3 regions of the Telluria sp. LT2P34 genome follow, and region 3 is predicted to be linked to each of the others. Evidence: predicted binding sites of a transcription regulator. Region 3 holds the regulator's gene; each other region holds the start of a gene.
What was found. The regulator FNR, encoded in region 3, switches genes on or off when oxygen is low (the NO sensors DNR and NnrR bind a similar motif). The targets are predictions, from matches to a motif close to TTGATNNNNATCAA.

Region 1 (7,701 bases), on a different contig from region 3:
CCAGCGTGGTCTTGCCGGCACCGACTTCGCCGGTAACGACGATGAAGCCCTCGCCCTGCGACAGGCCGTACTCGAGGTAGGCCATGGCGCGCTTGTGGCCCTTGCTGCCGAAGAAAAAGTGCGGGTCGGGGCGCAGCTGGAAGGGCTTGGCCGAAAATCCATAATATGATTCGTACATCGTGTCACTCCACTTAAAGCTGGGCCGATAGGGTGGCGCTGATCGAATTGGCGTAGTAATGCCTGCCGCCGAAGCGGCCAAAGGCGTCCTGGCCGCGCGTGTGGCGCAGTTCGACACTTCCCAGCATCTTGCGGCTGAAAATATGCCTCAGGCCCGTGCTGAGCGTTTGCTGGTCCTGTTCGATGTTGGTGTCCAGGGAACGCGCGCGCGACGCCGTCAGCGAGGCCGTTGCGCTGGTCTTCGTGTTGAGCCGATAGCTGTGGGCGAGATCGAGCCCGACCTGGCGAACATTGGCGTCAAATGGAAACGCCGGGGTGCCGACCTGGACGATGCCGGTCTCGGCCGGCGACAAGGCGACCCGCTCGTTGGCGTAGGCGCCCAGGATCGTGCTGTGGGTGCTCCAGGTGTAGACCACCGAGGCCCGGGCGCTCTTCTGGCGGAAGTAGCGGTTGCTGAGGAAATTCACTGCTTCGATCGTGCTGGCCGGCAAGCCGGTGACCCGCAGGTAGGCGTCGATCGCCTCCCGCCGTGCGAACGCATCGGGAATCGTCGCCGCATACAGCGAATCGAGCAGGCCCGCGGTGTCGATCGTTCTTGAAGAGGCGAACTGTTCACGCGCGGTCGTCACATTGTCCGAGTAGTTCAGGCTGGTGACCGTGTGGCGGCTGCGGTGCAAGGCCGACAGCGAGCCGGTGTTGCCGAAGAAATGGCGACCCGCCGACACGTCCAGGCTGGTGCGCGAGGACGGCCGCCAGGCGAAGCCCGCCGACCAGAAGCGCCCGGCGGTGCGTCCGCCGATGGCATTGAAGTCATAGCTTTCGTAGCCCCCGCTGGCGGTCAGGCGCAAAGTGCGGCTGAGGCGATAGTTGAGGTCGAGCAGGGCGTCTTCCGATGCGGTGTCTGGAAACAATTCGTTGTCGACTTCCTGGCGTGAATAGCTCAGGTTCCAGCCCAGGTCTTGCCACGAGCGCCCGCTGGCCAGGTTGAACGATGGACCGTGAGCGGTACTGCTGCCGAACAGTGTCCGGTCGGCTTTGACGCTGTTCAGGGTGTAGCGCAGCGTGGCCTTGGCAAAGTTACCAAAGCGCTGGTTGATATTCGGGCTGATGCTCCAGGTACTGACGTCGGTGACGTTCTCGTTGTTGTAGCGTGCTTCCTTGCCGAGCAGGCCGAAGGCCGAGATGGCCTGGTTGCTGCTTTGCGCACTGGCGTCGACATACATGAATTCGTCGATCACCTTCAGGCGGCCGGCCGCGTCGTACTGAACCAGGTTCCTGCGCGAATCGTCCCTGCCGCCGCCGACGTAGCCGAACAGCGAGGCGCTCGCATTGGCCCTGAGCTGGACATATTCGTTCTGGCCATAAGCGCTGATCCGAGGCGTCAGCTCGGTGATCAGGCGGGCGTTCCGGTTCGGGCTGCTGTTGAAGTTGGCGTTATCGGTCAGCACTTCGGTGACGGACAGCGCGGGCGTCACGCGCCACTGCGCCTGGGCCGGCAGCACCACCAGCAGCGCCGCTGCCAGCGGCAGAAGCCGGGGCAGCTTGCCGATGATTTGCTTAGCCGTAGTTGTAGTCATACTTCTCTTCGATCCCCGGGATGTCCCGCGCCTTGTTATAGATGAGGTTGACGTTGCTGCAGCCTTCGAGCTGGCGCAGCGATTCCTGGACCGCTTGCTGGGTCGTGCCCTGGGCTTCGACCACCATCACGATCTGGCCCATGTGGCTGGCCAGGACCCGCGATTCGCTCGTCAGCAGCAGCGGCGGCGAATCGAAAATGATGACGCGATCCGGATAGCGGTGGGCAATCTCGTTGACCAGGTTGCTCATCGTCGAACTGGCCAGCAGTTCGGTGGCGCGCGGCGTGCTGGTGCCGGCCGGGAGGATGCTCAGGGTGTCGACATTGGTGCGCAGCATCACGTCGGCCAGGTCGAGTTTGTCGTCGACCAGGATATCCATCAGGCCGCGCTGGGCCGGCAGGCCAAGCGTGCGCAGCACCGACGGACGGGCGACATCGGCGTCGACCAGCAGCACCGTGTGGTCGAGTTCCATCGCGATGCTCATCGCCAGGTTGATCGCCGAATACGTCTTGCCTTCGCCCGGCAGCGAGCTGGTGATCATGATCAGGTTGTTCGGACGGCCACCGGTGGCCGGGGTGAAGGCGCGCTGCAGCAACGGGCGCTTGATGACGCGGAAATCTTCCAGCAGGCTGGTACGGCCGCTGGCAGCCGTCACCAGGCCTGCTTCACGCATCGCCGCCAGGTCGAGGTCGACCTTGCGCGTGCCCGGCTTCGGGGTGGTCATGCGCGACGACTCGAGGCGTGGCTCGGCGCGTGCGGAGCGTGAATCCGCCCGCGGCGCGGCCGCAGGGGCAAGCGGGGCAGGCGCCGGCGCAGCAGGCGCACTGGCAGGGGTGTGCGACAGGGCGGCCGGGGTTGTGGCGGCCGGCGTAGCGACGCCCGGCGTGGCGACGCCCGGTGCCGTGTGCGGCTGCAGGACGACCGTCTGGTCGCCGTGCTCGACGACGACTGGGGCCGGCGCTGGCGCGCGGGTGTGGTCAATGCGGCTGGCCGCTTTTTCGATAATGCTCACGTTCGCTCCTAATATTGTTCCGTTACGGCGCTTACGCGCCAGCGCGCATCAGCATGGCGGCGACGCCGATGCCATAGGCGCCGAACAGCGCCAGCAAGGCAGCGCCGAGGCCGATCAGGCGGCGCTTGCGCATCGCCTTCTGGCTGCCGGTCCAGTGCATGTTGATCGATCCGAGCACCGGCACGCCGGTCGTTTCGCGCAGCGCTGCATGGCTCAGGAAGGTCGGACGCACCTGGGCCATCAGGAATGCGCCAGCCAGGCCGGCAAGCAGGGCGCCCACGAACACGGCCGAGAACAGCGCCAGGCGGTTCGGGCCGACCGGCTTGAGCGCGGCCACTGGCGGCTCAATCGTGCGGAAGGTCATCATGTTGGTAGCCGAGGTCAGGTTGCCCGACAGCTTTGCCTGTTCGCGGCGCTGGACCAGCTGGTTATAGTTCTCGCGGTTGACCTCGTAGTCGCGGTTCAGCTGGACCAGCTGGGCCTCGACTTCGGGCGCCGTCGTGCTCTGGCCGCGCAGGACCGCCACGCGCTGGGCGTATTCGCTGACACGGGCACGCAGCGCGGCTTCCTTCGATTCGGCTTCCGACAGCGACACCGTCAGCTGCTGCATCATCGGGCTGGCGGCGACGGCAGGATCAGGACGGCTCTTCTTCGCATCTTCACGCTTGCGCGCCTGGAGCTGCTCGACCAAGCGCTTGGTGGCGATGATGTCAGGGTGCTCCTCGGTGTACTGGAGGCGCAAGGTGTCAAGGCTCTTCTGGGCAGCGATGATGCGGCTTTCCAGTTCCGGATCGAGCGGGCCGCTGCCGCTGCTCATGGCGACGCCGCCGCCGGCCATGCGGCGGCGGATCGCACTGCTCGACTGCGCTGCCTCGGCCAGCTCCAGACGGGCCTGGCTCAGGGCATCGTTGGCGGCAGCGACCTTGGTGCCGAAATCGCCGCCATTCGGCAGCAAGCCGACGTTCTTGATCTTGAATTCCTTCAGCTTGTTCTCGGCCGTGGCCAGCTTTTCCTCGTAATTGCGGATCTCGTTGTCGATAAACTGGATCGCATTGTCGGACTCCTGCTTCTTGCCGCCGAAGCTGCCTTCCATGAAGATCGTCAGCAGAGCCTGGACGACGTCCTTGGCCAGCTTCGGATCAGGCGAGGTATAACTGATGGTGTAGATGTCGTCACGCTCGGTACCGGCCATCTTGATATTCTTCATCAGCTCATCGACCATCTCGTCCTTTTCGTCGCTGTTGGCAGCCTTGACGTCGAGGTCGGTATCGCGCATCACCTTCTCAACGTTCGGGCGGCTGATCAGGGTCTGGCGCATGAACATGACTTGCTGGTCCACGTTCGGCAAGGTCGTCATGCCAGCCAGCAGAGGCTTGAGGATGCTCTGGGTATCGACATACACGCGTGCCGAGGTCTCGTACTGGTTCGGCAGCTTGAGCACGACGGCCCAGCCAACCAGCGCCACCAACCAGGTGATGGCCAGTGCATGCCAGCGGTATTTACCGATGGCCTTAAGGAAATTCAGGATTAGGGCTGTTATCTCTGCCATCTCATCAGTCTCGCCATGAGTGCCCGGCAGGAAGCCAAGCACGTACAATCAACAAAAGAACACGCATCATCGCTTGTAGTTTGTGCAATTGCAATTGCATGCAGGCAAATCGTGCTAATAAACGTCATGCATAGCGCGCGTTACAACACAAATTCCCCAATGCAACGCTGAAATCGGGTGCCAGACCTCGCCTGGAGCGTTATTATTGCTTCCAGACAAACTTCAACTCCCAAAAGTGTTGCGTTACATCAATGCATTACTACAAACGAAAGTCCTGACTTTCGTCCCGGACCACGTCTTTGCTCAACATCAAGCTGCAGTATTGTAATGTTGGAATAGCTAAAGGGTCTGCACGATTGATTCCTATCCGAAATAATGAATGCAACATGAATAAGTTCTCAATACGCCGCCGTTTAATGTTGGCTTTCGGCGTTTTTACGCTGAGCGCTGCGACAGCGTCCAGCCACGCCGATGGCCTGGCGCGCACGATTGCCGCGCTCAAGCCGTCGGTTGTCGGTGTCGGCAGTTTCCTCAAGACCCGTAGTCCCTCGGTCGTGTTCAGCGGCACCGGCTTCGCCGTCGGCGACGGGCTGTCCATTATCACGAATGCGCATGTGGTGCCGACCATGCTCGACGCTGCGAAAATGGAAGAGCTGGGCATCGTGGTCGGCGCCGGCCGTGACTTCAGCTTCCGGCCGGCACGCCTGGTGGCGCTCGACCGCGGACGCGACCTGGCGCATCTGCGCTTGACGAGCGGGCCGCCGTTGCCGGCACTGGCCCTGGGCGACTCGCGCAGTGCGCTCGAAGGGCAGGCCTTGGCGTTCACTGGTTTCCCTCTCGGGATGGTGCTGGGACTGAACCACGTTACCCACCGCGCCACGCTGTCGGCGGTGACGCCGCTCGTCATGCCGTCGATGAGTTCGCGTGGGCTTGATGCGCGTGCGATCACCCAGTTGCAGCGCGATCCCCTGAAAATCTTCCAGCTCGACGGCACTGCTTACCCCGGCAATAGCGGCAGTCCCGTGTACGATCCGGATACCGGCGCCGTGCTCGGAGTCATCAATATGGTGTTCGTCAAGGGATTGAAGGAAAACGCGATTACCAGCCCGAGCGGGATCAGCTATGCGATCCCGGCCCAGTACGTGCATGAGCTGTTGCAGCGAAAGTAAAAAAATGGAATATTTCAATCGTGCATGGCTTATTGGCCTGCATGATTACGATACAATACGCCGGTTTGATGGCTAAATAACAATTTTTAATTTGCTTTAACAACAGTCTGGCGATGCCGCCGCTGCTTGTCGTGAAGGGGAATGAAGTGAGCAAGATGATGATGAATCTGACGAAACTGGCCCTGGCTTCGGCCTGTGCCCTGACCGTGTCCGGCTGCGCGGTGTGGGACAAGTTCCGCTCGCCGGCGCAGTCGCCCGTCTCGATGACGAGTGTCGTACCAGCCGATTACTTGATCGGCCCCGGCGACGCGGTCAACATCATCGTCTGGCGCAATCCGGAAGTGTCGATGTCGGTGCCTGTCCGTCCGGACGGCAAGATCACGACCCCGCTGGTCGAAGACCTGCCGGCAGCGGGCAAGACCTCGACCGAACTGGCGCGCGACATCGAGAAGGCGCTGGCTAAATTCATCCAGCAACCAGTCGTCACCGTCGTCGTTACCGGTTTCGTCGGCAATTACGGCGAGCAGATCCGGGTGATTGGCCAGGCCGCCAAGCCACAAGCCCTGCCATATCGCCGCGACATGTCGCTGATGGATGTCCTGATTGCCGTCGGCGGCGTCACCGAGTTCGCTTCGGGCAACCGGGCCAGCATCATCCGCACCATCGACGGCAGGCAGCAGAAGCTGAACGTGCGCCTCGACGACCTGATCAAGGATGGCGACATCTCGGCCAACATGCCGATGCGTCCTGGCGATATCCTGGTGATTCCGGAAAGCTTCTTCTAAGAAGCTGCGTGTTTGGATACTCTCGTTACGGCGCCTTCGGGCGCCGTTTGTCGTTCTGGTGCAGCGCAAGCGCGCTGTGAGCAGCAGGTCCTGAACATGACTTATGCACGCTTCTGTATAGAAGGACATGTGCGAGCGTATATTGAAGAGAAATTTCCTCGGAAATAGGCTTTGGACCGCCATCGCTATGCAAGCAACGTAAATTCCATCATATTCCATGGTCCGTAGGAGTGCTCTTACAAGCCCGCGAGCCCTTCAGGAAAAAAGCAACATTGTGACTTATTCCTTAAAAAAAAATACAGATTCCTCAAGGAATTATTATTCGAAATATGCTGTCGGGATTCTTTACAGACGTGTTGAGTTACCTTTGTTTTGATCAGATAAGTCATTGATTCTAATGAAATATTAAAATCTGGCACGGCACTTGCTAATAGGTGAGTGTGTTTGCCCAACCGATCAACTAAACGAGGATTACGAATCATGAAATTTCTGAAGAAACTGGCCTGCGCCACCGCTGTTGCAATGTCCTTCGCTGGCGCCGCCAGTGCCGAAGTCGTGCTGAACAACTGGGTCTTCAACCCAATCGGTGGCGGTTTCGCCACCGGCCAGGTGATTAACGAATACCTGGACGTGAACGGCAATGGTTTCATCCAACTGACCCCAACTGGCGGCAGCAGCTTCACCTTCACCGAAAACGCTGTGTTCAACATCCTGCAAGCTGACAGCAACGGCCAGCCGTTCGCGGCACGTTTCCCAGGCGGCAACATCAGCGCACTCTTCGAAGCCACTGGCCAGGGTAACTTCAGCGGCGCGTTCCAGTTCAGCGGCGGTACCATCCGCCTGTTCCAGAACACGACCAACCAGTACGGCACCACCGCAGGCATCTACGGCGCCAACCTGGGCAACGAAATCGCTTCGTTCAGCGTTCTGCCTGGTGGCGGCGGTAATGTCGATGCAAGCGGCTCGCCAATCAACAATGGTCAGGTGAGTGTGCTGGCCAAGGCGATCGACATGGACGCTGGCTACTTCTTCCGCAGCAACGGCATGGACCTGTCGCTGGAAGACATCATGGCCTTCGCCTTCACCAACGCTAACACCGTCGGTTCGCCTACCAGCACGCTGGTGAGCGAAGTGGCTTGCCAATACGCTGGCTACACTGGCAACGGCTGCAACGGCCAAGCCTACAGCAACACCAACCGCGCGTTCTTCGTTTCGAACAACGGCCAGTTCAAGCTGGCTGAAGTTCCAGAGCCAGGTTCGCTGGCCCTGTTCGGCATCGCCATGCTGGGCGCTGGCATCGTCAGCCGCAAGCGCGCCAAGAAGGCTTGATTGCTTTTTGAACGCGGGGTAATGAAATGAAAAGAGCGGGCTTGCCCGCTCTTTTCATTTGTGCGGCGGCTTCGCACCGGCGTCGGATTTCTTTACAGTCGAG
Region 2 (7,701 bases), on a different contig from region 3:
AGGTCGACTGCCTCGACGGTCTGGCCGCCGATGGACAGGACATTGGCGTTCTCCCTGGACGCCGGCGCGGACAATACCCCGATGGCGCCCGCTGCCGGCACGCCGGTCAGCTCGTGCGCGCCCAGCAGGGCGGGTCCGGCCGGTTCGATCGCCGCGGCCGGTACGCCCAGGCTGGCCGCCAGTGCAAATACAAACATCTTGTTCATTTTGTCTCCCTGAATCCGAAGACAGCCGCGCCGGAGGGCGTGGCCGTCTTCGGGATTGTGCTGCTCTAGGTCTTGCTCGCCATCAGAGAATTACGGGCCGACAGCCAGGTTGCTCTGGACGTTGACGCTCTGCTGGATCAGGGACGAGAAGCCGTTGTTCTGGCTGATCACCATCACGCCGGCAGCGGACTGGCCGACGCTGGTCATGGCGTTCGACATGTCGAAGGCGCCTGCGCTGACGGTGTTGGTGCCGCCCGCGCCGCTCGTTGCCGAGCCGCCTGCGCCGCCGGTGCCGGTGCCTGCGGTGTTGGCGCCGCTCGCGCCGCCCATGCCGCCGGTACCCGTGCCGCCCGCGCCGCCTGCGCCGCCGTCACCGGCAGTGGCCGCACCCGAAGTGGTGGAACCGTTGGTAGCGCTGCCCGAGGTCGCTGCGCCGCCGGACGAACCCGCGCCGCCGGTGTTCGATGCCAGGCCGGTCGAGCCGCCTGCGCCGCCCGTGCCTGCCGCTGCGCCGGCGCCGCCGGTGCTGGTGCCGGCCGTGGCCGAACCGCCGGCGCCGCCTGCACCGCTGGTGCCGGCGCCGGAGGCGCCGCCAGTGCTCGACAGGGCCGCGCCTGCGCCGCCGCTACCGCCGGTGGCGGTGCCGCCCGCCGCGCCCGAACCCGAGGTGTTCGTTGCCATCGCACCCGAACCTGCGGTGCCGCCGCTGCCACCGGCAGCGCCTGCGCCACCCGCGCCGCCAGCTGCGCCCGAACCGCCGGCGCCGCCGGTGCCGGTGCCTGCCGAAGCGGTGTTCGAGGCGCCGGTCACGGTGCCGCCGGTGCTGCTGGCGGTGCCGGAGTCAGCGGCGCCACTGGTGCCGCCGCCCGTATCCGAGGTGCCCGCGCCGCCTGCGCCGCTGCTGGCCATGTTGCCGCTGCCGGTAGCGCCGGCGCCGGCCGAGTCGCCGCGTGCCGAAGCATCGCCCACCGACACCATGCCGCCTGCCGCGCCACGGCCGCCGGATGCGCCTGCGCCGCCCATGCCGCCTGCTGCACCGGCTGCGCCGTCGCCGCCTGCCCCGCCCGACGCCATGCCGGTCGAGCCGCCCATGCCGCCATTGCCCGCCGCCACACGGCCCGAATTACCGCCGTTGCCGCCGGAGTTGCCATGGGCTGCGCCAGCCATGCCGCCGGTGCCGGCGCCGCTCATGCCGCCTTCGCCGCCGACGCCGCCGCCGGCGTTACCGCTCGAGCCACCCCGGCCGCCGTCGCCGCCTGCGCCGCCCGAAGCACCGGAACCGCTCGATGCGTTCGAAGCGAGGCCGCCCGCGCCGCCGGAACCCGCGCTTGCCGTGCCGGCCATCGCGTCGCCGGTGCTGGCGCTGCCGCTGCTGGCACGGCCGCCGGCCGAGCCGGTTGCTGCCTGGCCGCCGCGGCCTGCTGCGCCGGCGCCGCCGTCGCCACGTGCCGAGCCGCCCATGCCATCGGCGCCGCGGCCACCGCTGGCCGCGCCGCTGTTGGCATTGCCGGTGTTGGTGGCGACGTTGCCGATGTTGGTGATGTTATTGCCCGTGACCGTACCGTCGAGGGCGCTGGTGGCCGTGGCGCTCGAGGTGTTGAACGAATTCGAGAAATTCGAGGTGGCGGTGCCGCCGTTGTTCGCGGCGATGGCGCCGGCAGCGCTGGCGCGGGCGCCGCCGCTGCTGTTGTTCTGGCCCGAGCTGTCCCGGTTGTTCATGTTCTCACGGGTGCTGTTGTCGGAATTGTCGACGGTGCGGTTCGTCGTGGTGGTGCGGGTCGAGGAATCGTTGTTCTGGTTCGAGTTGTCGCGGGTCGACGAATCGTTGTTCTGATTCGAGTTGTCGCGGGTCGAGGAATCGTTGTTCATGTTCGAACGGGTGCTCGAATCGTTGTTGCGATTCGAGTTGTCGTCGGTGCGGGTGTCGGTACGTGTATCGGTACGGTTGACGGTGCGCGTGACGGTCGAATTGTCATCCATGCTGGCGTTGCCGCCATTGGCATTGGCTCCCGATCCCCGCTGGGTCACGGTGGTCGAGGAGTCGGTGGTCGGGTCCGTCGTTTGAGCCTGGGCGTTCAGGCCGAAAGCAAGCGACAGGGCGGTAACGAGCATGGTCTTGTTCATCAAAATTTCCCCTGGGGTAAAGTGGCTAAGGTCAAACTGGCGGTCGTACCAGCTGAAGTCCTTTACGCAAGATCAATGCCAGTTTCGATAAAGATGGGTTAAACCATTGATAAATCGTCACAAAACTTGGTGTAAATATGATGAAATTGCGCGTTGCCAATGTTATTAAGAAATAAACTATCGCGTGCTGTACCGCAACCGGCACACTTGTGTCCCTTTTGGCTGAGTTCGCCATGGACACTGTGTCCGGCACCACGCCGTCCAGGCAGCTTGTTCGCCTGTATCGACGGGCGGCAGCCCGCATGGCGCCGTCGTCATTGCCGATTCAAGGCAAGCACGGGGGCGTCGGGCAGGTTGTGGCTGAGCTGGGAAGGAAGAGGCTGGTACGGAAGAATCAGGAGCGCATGCCGTGCTTGGCCAGCAGGCGGTACATCGTGGTGCGCGACACGCCGAGGTCGCGCGCGGCGCGGCTGACGTTCTGGCCGCTGCGGTCGAGGCAGGTGCGGATTGCAAGCCGTTCCGAATTGCAACGCGCATCGTCGAGCGCCGCCTCGATCGGGGGCGAAGGCATGACAAGGTCGAGGTCGTCAGGTTCGATCCATTTGCCGTCCGCCATCACGAGCGCGCGCCGCACCCGGTTGATCAGTTCACGCACATTGCCCGGCCAGGGGTGCGCGGCGATCGACGCCAGCGCGCGGCTGCTGAAACCTTTCAGGCGCGGCGACTTGTCGGCCGAGTACAACTGGAAAAAGTGTTCGGCCAGCTCGACCAGGTCGTCGCGGCGCTCGCGCAGCGCAGGCACGGTGACCGGCAATACCGACAGCCGGTAATACAGGTCTTCGCGGAAATCGCCGCGCGCGACAGCCTGCTGCAGGTTCACGTGCGAGGCCGAAATCACGCGCACATCGACCGGAATCGGCCGCGTCGAGCCGAGCCGGATGATGGTCTTGTCCTGCAAAAAGCGCAGCAGGTTTGCCTGCAGGTCTTTCGGCAAGTCGCCGATTTCGTCGAGGAAGAGGGTGCCGCCATTGGCTGACTCGATCAGCCCGACCTTGTCGCGCGCGGCGCCGGTGAACGCGCCGCGTTCGTAGCCGAAGAGCTCGGAATGGATCAGGTTGGGGGAGATCGCGCCGCAATTGATCGGCACCATGGGCCCGAGCGCGCGCAGCGACTGGCGGTGGATCGCCTGCGCCGTCAATTCCTTGCCGCTGCCGCTTTCGCCCCAGATCAGCACCGGAGCGTCGACCTTCGCGACCCGATCGACCTGGCCACGCAGGCGCACCATGGCTTCGCAACTGCCGATCAGTGCCGAGGGCGCCGCGGCTGGGCGCGCCCGGGGGCGCCGCAGCTGGGCATGGCCATGCACGTGGCCGAGCATGTGAACGAGGCGCCGGGTATCGAGCGGCAGCGTGTGGTAATCGTGGAGGTAGTCGCCGACCAGTTCGCGGCAGCCTGGCGCAGCGAGCGCCTCGCGGCCGAACACGCCAATCCACTGGACGTCGCTGTGCTGGCGCAGGAAACGGTCGACCTCGCCATGGGGGCGCGATCCGATCACGTGCATCAGCAAGCCGACCAGCCACGTTTCCTGGCGCAAGGCCTGGCGCGCCTCGTCGAAACCGTTGACGGTGTGGATCTGCCATCCCGGCATGTCCTGGCGGAGCAGGTCGACGGCGCCGGTGCTGTCGGGTGCAATGCAGAGCAATCGTTTCGGAACCATCCATTCTCCCCGGTGTTGAATTGCGCAACTGCGGACCATCCCGAACCGGGCCGTCCGCTGGCCATCTCTTCTTTAATTGCGGATGAATAGCATAAGCATACTGCATGCCGATGTTGTACGGCAGACAATTGAATTTGGCGTGGGCTGTTACCAACTCGACAAGATGCGGGGCTTGACCTGAGCGCCGGACTAGGGCATGCCAAGCAGATCGGCACGTGGATAGCCCCAGCGCGGCAGCGCGGCCGGGCAGGGCGATCCGGCGCGCGCCGCGTAGGGCAGTGCCGAGAAGTTGGGCGCCCCGGGCAGTCCAAAGCGCACGTCGAGGGCAGTCCCGTTCGCCAGCGAAGGCGCACGGGCAAAGCGCAGCCAGGCGTCGACCCGGCAGTCGGCAGCGCGCAGGGCGCGCAAGCCGGCAAGCGATCCGCGCTCTTCCCAGGCCCAGGCCATGCCTGCCGACGCCGGCCCTGACGGGACGACGCGCATGCCGGCAATCGGAGCCGGGCAGCTGCCCGCCGGATTCCAGTCCGGCGCCAGGCTGAGCACGCCGCGCCGGACGCGGTAGCCGTTGCGCCCGTCGTTGGTAATCGCGATCGCGCCCCAGCACAGCGGATTGGCAGGGAAGGCCGACAGCGGCAGGTCGAGGATGCGCGCCGCCGGATCTTCGCGCGCGATCAGGGTGCGCAGTTCGGCACGTGCCAGCTGCGCCATCCCAGCCTGCAGCAGCACGAAGGCGGCCACCATGCCGACCCCGGCCACCAGCGCCGCGCGTTCGCCGGCACGGCGCGTGAGCAGCTGCGCCAGCGCCCACAGGGCTGCCAGGCCCGCAAACGATCCCCATTGCAGGTGCCCGGTGAAGACGAACAGCAGCGGCGCCGCGATCAGCAGACTCAGCAGGAGGCGGCGCCAGCGCGGCGCCGCCACGTGCGCGGCCAGCGGCGTTCCCAGCGCCAGCCAGAAAACCGGCTCGACGATGAAGACCATGTCGCCGTAATACCAGCGTGCGTCAAAAGGCGCGAACGGGTGGATGCCGTAGACGTTGAGCGCGTCCATGCCCAGATGCAGCAACAGGCCGAGCACGGCTGCGGCCGCGAGCCCGCGACGCGCCGCCGCGCTCGTACCCAGCAGGGTCCGCGCCTTCGGCCAGAAAGCCCACAGCGCCGCTAGCAACAGCAAGGCCTGCGGCAGCGCGTACAGCAGGGTATGCGTGTGGCCGCGGTGGTGCAGCAGGTAGCCGAGCGGCTCCGGGGCGAGGCCGGTCAGCACCAGGTCGAGGTCGGGGAAATTGCTGGCGAGGGCGCCGCAGCTGAGCAGCAGGCGGCGCCGGGTGGCGGCGCGCGCAGGATCGGGCTCGGCGCGCAGCACGCGGTGGGTCAGCTCGCCAAGCGCGAGCCCGACCAGGGAATGGGTGAGGTTGTCCATGAGGCAATGGTAGCACCGACCCCGGCCATGGTCCGCGCCACGGCATGGCCGGCATGGCGCCGCCGGCACGCTGCCGCAAGGGCAGGGTGCCGCCTTACATCGTCGGTCCGCGCCCGCCGCCGGCGTCCTTTTCGATCTGCTCCTGGCAGGCGATGCAGGTCTGCACCGTCGGCGTCGCCAGCAGGCGCGCTTCGGGAATCTCGCAGCCGCAGGACATGCAGACCCCGTAGCCGCCCGCCTCGAGGCGGCCGATGGCGGCGTCGATCTCGTTCAGCATGGCCGTCTCGTGATCGGCAAAACGCTGTTCGTCGTGGGCCGTCATTTCGGCTTCGGGCCCGTCGTCCCCGGTGACCATATGGGCGCCCGGGCCGATCTGCGGCGGGTCGCCGGCGTCGGCATCGAGGCGGCCGCGGACGGTGGCCAGGGTTGCCTCGCGGCTTTGCTGCAGGCGTTGGGCGACTTCTTCGTGGAGGGCTTGCGTGAGTGGCGGCATTCGATTTCCTGTTGTCAAATAAAGAGGGCTCTGGAAACGCATTCTGAAAACAGCCTAGCCGAAAAGGCGCGGCCTGCGCGCCAGCTTGCCTGGCGCGGCGCGCACGGCAGGCGTAAAGATTGTCGGCTTAGCTCTTCCATGTTAGATTTTGAAGACGGCGTTGCCGAAAATCAAACCATAGAAGAGACAAACATGCTTGCAATTTCCCAGCGCCCCCTGCGCGCCGCCCTCGCTTCCCTGTTCGTTCCGCTCGCGCTGGCGAGCGCCATGCTGCCGGCGCCCGTTCTCGCCGCGCCGGTCACCACCGCGGCAGCGGTAAAACCGAACGCCGCCTTCGACACCTGGGCCGAAAAATTCGCCGACGACTGGGTGCGCGCCAATCCGCAAGCGGCCACCAGCACCCAGTACTTCAAGGGCGCCGAGCAAGCCGCGCTGGACCGCCAGCTGACGCCGCAAACCCCGGCTCAGCGCAAGAAAATGATCGCGATGGCCAAAGCCGGCATTGCCCGCCTCGACAAATGGATGACCGGGCCGCTCGACGAGACCCAGCGCATCTCGGCCGCCGTGATGCGCTGGTCGCTGACGAACACGGTCGCCAACGAGCCCTTCGAAGACTATAACTTCGTGTTCTCGCAGTTCAGCGGAACCCAGGTCAGCCTGGTCAATTTCATGACCCAGACCCATCCGATGCGCAATGCCGCCGACGTCGACAGCTGGCTGGCGCGCCTCGAGCAGGTCGGCCAGCGCATGGACGATGCCCTGGCGCGCGCCAGGTCCGCCAGCGCGCGCAAGCTGATCCCGCCGCGCTTCATCCTCGAGCGCGCCCAGTTCCAGGTCGACACCTTCCTGAAGCCGGCGGCGCCGCAGAACGTGCTGGTGAGTTCGCTTGAGCAGCGCAGCGCAGCGCTGAAAGACCTGACCCCCGAAGCGCGCACCGCCGCCATCGCCCGCGCCACGAAAATCGTCGAGGACAAGGTGCGCCCGGCCTACGCCCGGGTCCAGGCCTTCATGGCCGAACTGCATCCGCAGACTGGCGACGTCGCCGGCATCTCGCGCCTGCCGAACGGCGCCGCGGCCTACAACCGCGCGCTGGCCAACTACACCAGCACCACCCTGAACGCCGAGCAGATCCACGCGATCGGCCTGCGCGAAGTGGCGCGCCTGGAAGGCGAGATGGACAAGCACCTGCGCGCGCTTGGCTTCACCGAAGGCAATATCGAGGCGCGCATGAAGGCGCTCGACGCGACCTTCCAGCCGAAGGGCGAAGGTGATCCACGTCCGGCGATCCTGGCCAAATACGTCGAAATGGTGAAGGACGCCGAGCGCCGCAGCGCACCGCTGTTCAACCTGAAACCGCGCGCCCCGGTGCAGGTGCTGCGCGAGCCGCCCCTGACCGAGGCCTCGGCCGCCGCCCATTATTCCCTGCCGGCGCCGGACGGCAGCCGTCCGGGCGTGTTCTGGGTGCCGATGCGCGGGCCGACCTTCGACATGATCCGCATGCGCAGCCTGTCCTACCACGAGGCAGTGCCGGGCCACCATTTCCAGCTGGCGATCCAGCAAGAGCTGACCGGCATTCCGAAATACCGCAGCCAGCGCATCTTCAGTGGCGGCAGCGCCCATAGCGAAGGCTGGGCGCTGTACACGGAACGGCTGGCGGTGGAACAGGGCTGGTACCAGGGCGACGTGCCCGGCCTGCTCGGCGCGCTCGGCTCGGAACTGTTCCGCGCCCGCCGCCTCGTCGT
Region 3 (7,701 bases):
TGGGCGCGGCGCTCGGCTCGGACAAGGACGTCGAGGCGGTCGCGCATTACGTGCTCAACCTGTCGGGCCTGGCGGCTGACCCGATCAAGGTAGTGTTCGGCAGACCCAAGTATGCAGCCTGCATGGCCTGCCATGGCGCCGCCGGCACCGGCAACCAGGCGCTGGGCGCGCCCAACCTGGCCGACAAGGCCTGGCTCTACGGCGGCAGCGTGGAGACTGTCATGGAGACGATCCGCAAGGGGCGCACCAATACCATGCCGGCCTTCGGCGAATTCCTGGGCGAGGACAAGGTGCATGTGCTGGCCGCCTATGTCTGGAGCCTGTCGAATCCGGCCGGCGCCCCGGCGGGCGTCGCCCCGGCTGAAGAGAAAACAGTCGCGGCACAATGAGTGCGACCAAGGAAGCGGTCATCATGATGTACGCCGCGCGCGAGGAAATCTATCCGCGCGAGGCGAAAGGCCGCTATGCGACCCTGCGCTGGGTCTGCGTCTGGCTGACCCAGTTGCTGTTCTACGGCTTGCCGTGGATCGGCTTCAACGGCCGCCAGGCAGTGCTGTTCGACCTCGGCGCGCGCAAGTTCCACCTGTTCGGCCTCGTGCTGTGGCCGCAGGACTTCATCTATCTCGCGGGGCTGTTGATCGTCTGCGCGTACGGGCTGTTCCTCGTCACGACGGTGGCAGGGCGGGTCTGGTGCGGCTTCGCCTGCCCGCAGACGGTGTACACAGAACTGTTCCTGTGGATCGAACGCAGGATCGAGGGCGCGCGCAGCGCCCGCATCCGGCTCGACCGGCAGCAGTGGAATCTTGAGAAAATCGCGAAGAAAACGACCAAGCACGCCGCCTGGTTGCTGGTGGCGCTGTGGACGGGTTTTACCTTTGTCGGCTACTTCACGCCGGTGCGATCCCTGATGGGCGAAATCCTCGCCTGGAACCTCGCCCCCTGGGAGGCGTTCTGGGTCCTGTTCTATGGCTTTGCCACCTACGGCAATGCCGGCTGGATGCGTGAACAGGTCTGCAAATACATGTGCCCGTATGCGCGCTTCCAGAGCGCCATGTTCGACAACGACACCCTGATCGTGACCTATGACCGGGACCGCGGCGAGCCGCGCGCGCCACTCGGCCAGGCAGCGCTGCAGCGGCGCTCCGGCGACTGCATCGACTGCACCCTGTGCGTGCAGGTCTGCCCGACCGGCATCGACATCCGGAACGGCCTCCAGTATGAATGCATCGGCTGCGCCGCCTGTGTCGACGCCTGCGATGGGGTAATGGAAAAAATCGGGAAGCCCGCCGGCCTGATCCGCTACGCCACCGAGAACGCGCTGACGCAGGGATGGGGGAAGGAGCAGGTGCGACGTCGCCTGCTGCGCCCGCGCGTGCTGGCCTACACGGCCGTGCTGGTGCTGCTGGTGGCGGCGATGACAGCCTCGCTGGCACTGCGCGTCCCGCTCAAGGTCGACGTGATCCGCGACCGCGGATCGATGGGGCGCGAAGTGGGTGAGGGCTGGATCGAGAATGTCTACCGGCTGCAGCTGATGAACACGGGTGAAGCGCCGCGCCGCCTGCGCCTGCGGGTCGAAGGCCTGCCCGGCGTTGTGATCGTGGGCGAAACGGTCGTCGCGCTCGACGGCGCCAGCACGCGCGCACTGCCGGTGCGGGTGCGTATCCCGCCGGGGGCGGGCAAGCGCGGATCGAACCGGATCGAATTTACCGTTACCGCGCTGGACGACGCAGCAGTCGCCGTGCGCGAAGAAGCCGTTTTCATCGTGCCGCGTTAGGAGTCATACCATGCAAACACTTCCACCCGTATTCGCGCAGCCTGCCGTGCTCCCATGGTACCGCCACCGCTGGCCGTGGTTCATCATGCTCGGCCCGGCGACCGTGATGCTGGCCACGGCGGTGACCGTGGGGCTTGCGATCAGGCAGCCGGACGCGGTCGTCGTGGACGATTACTACAAGCGTGGCAAGGCGATCAACCAGGATCTGCGGCGCGACCGCGCGGCCACGGCCCTGAAACTGGCCTTTACGGCGCGCTATGACCCGAAGCGCGGCGTGCTCGAAGGCCGGCTCGAGAGCTTTGGTCGCCCGATGCGAGGGCCTTTCCGGATCTTGCTCGCGCATCCGACCTTGCCCCGGAAAGACCTGGTGCTCGACGCCCGGCCGGACGCGAGTGGCGTCGCCGCGGTCAGGTTGCCCGCCCTGGAGATGACGCACTGGCGCGTCGTCGTCGAGGACGATGGCCGGGCCTGGCGCCTGGCACGCGCCTGGAGCCCCGCATCGACGGGCAAGCTGGCAATCGTGGCCGACCCCGGGCCATGACGGCTTGGCGCCTTCACGCAAATGCTTGAGGATTGCGGCCCCGGGACTCAGGCCATCGGGCTGCACTGCTCGGTGCCGGCGGCCATCGCCTTCAGCCTCGCCGGCTCGAGCAAGCGCACATCGCGCTTGTCGACTTCGATCCAGCCCTGCTTCTTGAAACGCGACAGCAGCCGGCTGACGCTCTCGATGGTGAGTCCGAGGTAGTTCCCGATGTCCTCCCGCGACATGCGCAAGCCGAAATCCGTCGACGAGTAGCCGCGCGCGGCATAGCGCGCAGACAGGTTGACGAGGAAGACCGCAAAGCGCTGCTCCGCCCGCATGTTACCCAGCAGGAGCATGACGTTCTGTTCGCGCGTGATTTCCCGGCTCATGATGCGGTGGAAGTGGCGCAGCAAAGCGGGTACCTCGCCGAACAGGTCTTCCAGGCGCGAGAACGGGATCTCGCACACTTCGCTGTCTTCGAGCGCGACGGCGTCGCACTGGTAGCGGTCGCCGCTGATCGCGTCCATGCCGAGCAATTCGCCCGCCATCTGGAAGCCCGTGATCTGTTGTTCGCCCGAAGCATTGACCTGGTAGGTCTTGAAGTGCCCGAAGCGCACTGCGTACAGGTTGCGGAATGACTCGCCCATCGCATACAGGCGTTCGTCGCGCACGAGGCGCCGGCGGCGGCCGATGATCAGGTCAAGCCGGTTGATGTCTGCTTCGTCAAGCCCCATCGGCAGGCACAGCTGGTGCATGCTGCATGCGCCGCAGCTGGCCTTGATTGCGCCGAGGCTGATCGGGGCCGTGGTTGGGAATGGAATACCTTGGCTCATCTGAGTCCCCCAACGGAGTGTGCGGCGATTATAGACCGGTCAACGAGCGCCTATGACGTTTTTCGGCGTAACCTGGACCTCGGACCGTGAAAGTAAAAGTAAAAGTGCAAGGGCTTGGCTGTGTCCCGGGGCAGGTCTTCCGCAGCGCCGTCAAAACAATGCACACGGTATAATCTGCCAAGGGTGATCACACTGAACGGGTGTGACAGGATGTGCGATGGTCGGGCCGCCACGCAGTCCTTACTCGCCTGTCGCCCATGCGCATCGAAAAAAAACTCTCGGCCTCATTCAAGCACTTCACGCATTCCGGCAAAGCCGGCGCTGTCCTGCTGATCCTGTGCATGCTCGCTTCGCTGATCGTCGCCAATTCCGCCCTCGGGGAGGGCTATCTCGGCTTCTGGCGCCAGTATGTCGCCGGCCTGAGCATCGAGCACTGGGTGAACGATGCGCTGATGGCGATCTTCTTTCTGCTCATCGGCCTGGAGCTGAAACGCGAGCTGGTCAACGGTGAGCTGTCCGACCTCCGCAATGCCATGCTGCCGATCGTCGCCGCGGCAGGCGGAATTGCCGTTCCCTCGCTGATCCACTTCATGCTCAACGGCGGAACCGCCACCCAGGCCGGCATCGGCATTCCGATGGCGACCGACATCGCCTTTGCGCTGGGTGTGCTGAGCCTGCTCGGGAGCCGGGTGCCGGCCTCGCTGAAGATTTTCCTGACAGCGCTGGCCGTCATGGACGACCTCGGCGCCATCGTCGTGATCGCCGTGTTCTATACGGCCGAACTCTCCTTCCTGTACCTGGTGGCCGCGCTCGGCGTCTTTGCCGCGCTGTTCGCGATGAAGCGCCTGCTGCGCACCATGGCCTTGCTGCCCTACCTGCTTGGCGGGGCGCTGATGTGGTTCCTGATGCTCCAATCCGGCGTGCATGCGACGATTGCCGGCGTCCTGCTGGCCTTTGCGATTCCCTACTCGGCCAAGGAGGACGACGCCGAGTCGCCGTCGCACAAGCTGGAGCACGCGCTGCATACGCCGGTCGCCTTTTTGATCCTCCCGGTCTTCGCCCTGGCCAACACCGGCATCGTCATCGGCGCCGGCTGGGCCGCGGAGCTGATGTCGGCCAACAGTCTCGGCATCCTGCTCGGGCTGGTCATCGGCAAGCCGGTTGGCATCGTCCTGTTCAGTTTCGCGGCCGTCGCCCTTGGGCTCTGCCGGCTGCCGCTAGACCTCGCGTGGCGGCACGTCCTTGGCGCCGGCCTCCTCGGCGGGATTGGCTTCACCATGTCCATCTTCATCACCAATCTTGCCTATACAGGGCAGGCCGATGTGATTACGTCGTCGAAGATGGCGATCCTGATCGCCTCCCTGGTTGCAGGCGTCATCGGTTTTGTCTGGCTCAAGTTCATGGGCGCGCCGCTGGCGTCCGATCCCGACCCGGAGTCGATGGATTTCGAGGACGAGTCGCCAGCGTAAGCCGGGTGACGGTCCGGCAGCGCACCGTCATGCGTGCCGCCAGTTCTCCAATGCTGTGCCTGCGCTTGCGTGATGACGCTTCTAGAGCAGGTTGATCCCGAAGCGCTTCACCACCAGCGCAAACAGGCTAAAGCAGACGACCGTGAGCGCGGCGCTCACCCCGAGCGTCCACCAGAAACCGAGACGCGGCAGCAGCCAGGGAAAGGCCAGGAACATCGGCAGGGTCGGCACGACATACCAGAAGGTGTACCAGGCATGATTGGCGAGCCGGTCCGGGCCCTGGCCTTCGAGGTGCAACCACACCAGGGTCAACAGGGTAATCATCGGCAGCGCGGCGACGAAGCCGCCGAAACGGTCGCTGCGCTTCGCCACTTCCGACACCAGCACAACGACGGCCGCCGTGATCAGGTATTTCGTGATGATCCATTTCATCTCAGTTACTTGACCGAGAAACGCACGCTCACCGCCTTCTTGTCCGCGAACGTGATGGCCGCAACGGCCTTGTTCCCCTTGACCAGCTTGGCATCGCCCTTGACGACCAGCGTGTTATTGGCGCCTGCCGCCAGCGGGAACTCGGTCTTCTGCGCGCCCTTCAATACGGTCAGGGTGCCGCTGGCGCCTGCGGTCGGCTTGTCCTTGCCGTGGTCGTCGACATAGATCGTGGTGCCGCCATCCCTGGCCACCAGTTCGAAGGCGAGGTCGCCCGCGCTCTGGACGATGCCGCCATGCTTGGGCTTGGCGCCGTGGGCGAACACATTGCCTGAGACGGCGATACTTGCCGCGAGCGCGGCGATGGCGAAGATTTTTTTCATACATGCTCCAGAAAACTGTGGCGGCAAAAAAACGGGCGCCGCCACTCGGCCCGCGTGAATTTAATATGCTTCGCCGCCTTTTTCCGCCAGCAGGCGCTCCAGGGGCCGGCGCCCGACCTTCCAGAAGATGAGCGGCGTGAGCAGCGAATCGAGCACGGTAGAACTGATCAGCCCACCGAAGATCACGACCGCGACCGGATGCAGGATTTCTTTGCCGGGTGCGTCGGCCGCCAGCAGCAGGGGCGTGAGCGCAAAGGCGGCGACCAGCGCGGTCATCACGACCGGCGTCAGGCGTTCGATCGAGCCGCGCACGATCATCGGCCACCCAAAAGTCTCGCCCTCGAACTTGCACAGGTTGATGTAGTGACTCACCTTCAAAATGCCGTTGCGGGTGGCGATGCCGGCCAGGGTGATGAAGCCGACCATCGAGGCCACCGACAGCGACACGCCCGCGATCCACATCGCGGCCACGCTGCCCACCAGGGCGAAGGGAATGTTGCCCATGATGACCAGCGCCAGCACCCCCGAGCGGTAGCGTGAGTACAGCACCAGGAAGATCAGCACCAGCGAGGCCAGCGACAGGCCGACGATCAGTTGCTGCGCCTGTTCCTGGGCCTGGAACTGGCCTTCGACGCTGACGAAATAGCCGCCGGGGAGCGCGCTGGCGCCGACCGTCTTGCGCACGTCTTCGATAATCTGCGACATGTTCGAGCCGTCGGTATTGGCATAGACGACGATGCGGCGGCGGCCATTCTCGCGGCCGATCTGGTTCGGGCCGTCGCCTTCTTCCACCGTCGCCACGGCCGACAGCGGAATCTGTCCGCCTGGCGTGGTCAGCATCACCCGCGCCAGGTCCTGCGGCGAGCGGTCGACGTCGGCCAGGCGCACCACCAGGTCAAAGCGGCGCGCGCCATCGATCACTTGCGTGACGCGCGTGCCTTCGCTGAGCGCCTGCAGGGCCTGCAGCACGTCGCCCGCCGCCAGGCCATACTGCGCCGCCTTGCGGTAATCGATGCGCACCTTGATCTGCGGGATCAGCACCTGGCGCTCGGTCGACAGGTCGACCAGGCCGGGCACCGCGCGCAGGCGCCCTTGCAGGCCGTCGGCCAGGCCGCGCAGGGTATCGAGATCGTCGCCGTAGATTTTGAGGGCGATCTGCGCGCGTACGCCCGACAGCAAATGGTCGAGCCGGTGCGAAATCGGCTGCCCGATCGCGATCGAGGCCGGGATCACCGCCAGCTGGTCGCGGATGCTGGCCATGACCGCTTCGCGCGAGCGTTCGGAGGGTTTCAGGTCGACGTCGAGCTCGGACGAATGCACCCCTTCGGCATGCTCGTCGAGTTCGGCGCGGCCGGTGCGGCGCCCGACCTGGGTCACTTCCGGCACCTGGGCGATCAGGGTCTCGGCCAGCGATCCCATGCGGTTCGCTTCGGCCAGCGAGGTGCCCGGTGTGAAGGTCATGCCCATCACCAGCGAGCCCTCGTTGAACGCCGGCAGGAAGGCGCGCGGGAAGAAGGGCACCGAGGCCGCCGCCGCCAGCACCGCGATCAGCGCCAGCGCCAGCATCGTGCGGATGCGCGGGAAGGTCCAGTTCAGGGCAGCCGTGTCCCAGGCCTTCATGCGGCGCACGATCGGGCTGTCCGGGCGGTGCAGGTGCTTCATGCGCGGCAGCAGGTAGTAGGCCAGGGCGGGCGTCACCGTCATCGATACCAGCATCGAGGCCAGGATCGAGGCGATGTAGGCGATGCCCAGCGGCGCGAACAGGCGGCCCTCGATGCCGGGCAGGGCGAACAGCGGCACGAACACCAGCACCACGATCACGGTGGCATACACGATGCCCGAGCGTACCTCGACCGAAGCATGCCAGATGGTTTCCAGCACCGAGGCGCCGTCTTCCTTGCGCTGTTTGAGACGGCGCAGGATGTTTTCGACGTCCACCACCGCATCGTCGACCAGTTCGCCGATGGCGATCGCCAGGCCGCCCAGGGTCATGACGTTGATCGATTGCCCGAGCAGGTGGAAGGCGAGGGCGGTGACCGCCAGCGACAGCGGGATGGCGATCAGCGAAATGAGCGTCGTGCGGACGCTGAGCAGGAAGGCGAACAGCACGATCGCGACCAGGATGGCGCCGTCGCGCAGCGCCTCGACCACGTTGCCGACCGAGTTGTCGATGAAGTTCGCCTGGCGGAACAGCACCACCGGCGCCGAAATCCCGGCCGGCAGGCCCTGCTTCAGTTCCGCCAGCGCCGTCTCGATGTCGCGCGTCAGGCGCACCGTGTCGCCAGAGGGC

Region 1: the regulator FNR is predicted to act here: its motif matches at 4,554-4,567, upstream of AC56KZ_RS18895 (XrtA system polysaccharide chain length determinant).
Region 2: the regulator FNR is predicted to act here: its motif matches at 6,120-6,133, upstream of AC56KZ_RS11145 (TraR/DksA family transcriptional regulator).

Annotation. Positions count from the first base shown of each region.
Region 1 covers NZ_JCASIN010000009.1:52,082-59,782, forward strand. Annotated here, with positions in the region: gene AC56KZ_RS18880 (XrtA/PEP-CTERM system-associated ATPase) at 1-178, opposite strand, end outside; gene AC56KZ_RS18885 (TIGR03016 family PEP-CTERM system-associated outer membrane protein) at 192-1,754, opposite strand; gene AC56KZ_RS18890 (XrtA-associated tyrosine autokinase) at 1,735-2,766, opposite strand; gene AC56KZ_RS18895 (XrtA system polysaccharide chain length determinant) at 2,798-4,315, opposite strand; gene AC56KZ_RS18900 (S1 family peptidase) at 4,702-5,484, shown strand; gene AC56KZ_RS18905 (XrtA/PEP-CTERM system exopolysaccharide export protein) at 5,748-6,269, shown strand; gene pepA (flocculation-associated PEP-CTERM protein PepA) at 6,750-7,598, shown strand.
Region 2 covers NZ_JCASIN010000003.1:104,039-111,739, forward strand. Annotated here, with positions in the region: gene AC56KZ_RS11125 (hypothetical protein) at 1-206, opposite strand, end outside; gene AC56KZ_RS11130 (hypothetical protein) at 297-2,330, opposite strand; gene AC56KZ_RS11135 (sigma-54 dependent transcriptional regulator) at 2,725-4,047, opposite strand; gene AC56KZ_RS11140 (metal-dependent hydrolase) at 4,237-5,466, opposite strand; gene AC56KZ_RS11145 (TraR/DksA family transcriptional regulator) at 5,561-5,959, opposite strand; gene AC56KZ_RS11150 (DUF885 domain-containing protein) at 6,152-7,701, shown strand, end outside.
Region 3 covers NZ_JCASIN010000002.1:533,100-540,800, reverse strand. Annotated here, with positions in the region: gene ccoP (cytochrome-c oxidase, cbb3-type subunit III) at 1-389, shown strand, start outside; gene ccoG (cytochrome c oxidase accessory protein CcoG) at 386-1,774, shown strand; gene AC56KZ_RS08255 (FixH family protein) at 1,785-2,315, shown strand; gene fnr (fumarate/nitrate reduction transcriptional regulator Fnr) at 2,363-3,130, opposite strand; gene nhaA (Na+/H+ antiporter NhaA) at 3,388-4,599, shown strand; gene AC56KZ_RS08240 (DUF3147 family protein) at 4,681-5,031, opposite strand; gene AC56KZ_RS08235 (hypothetical protein) at 5,037-5,411, opposite strand; gene AC56KZ_RS08230 (efflux RND transporter permease subunit) at 5,472-7,701, opposite strand, start outside.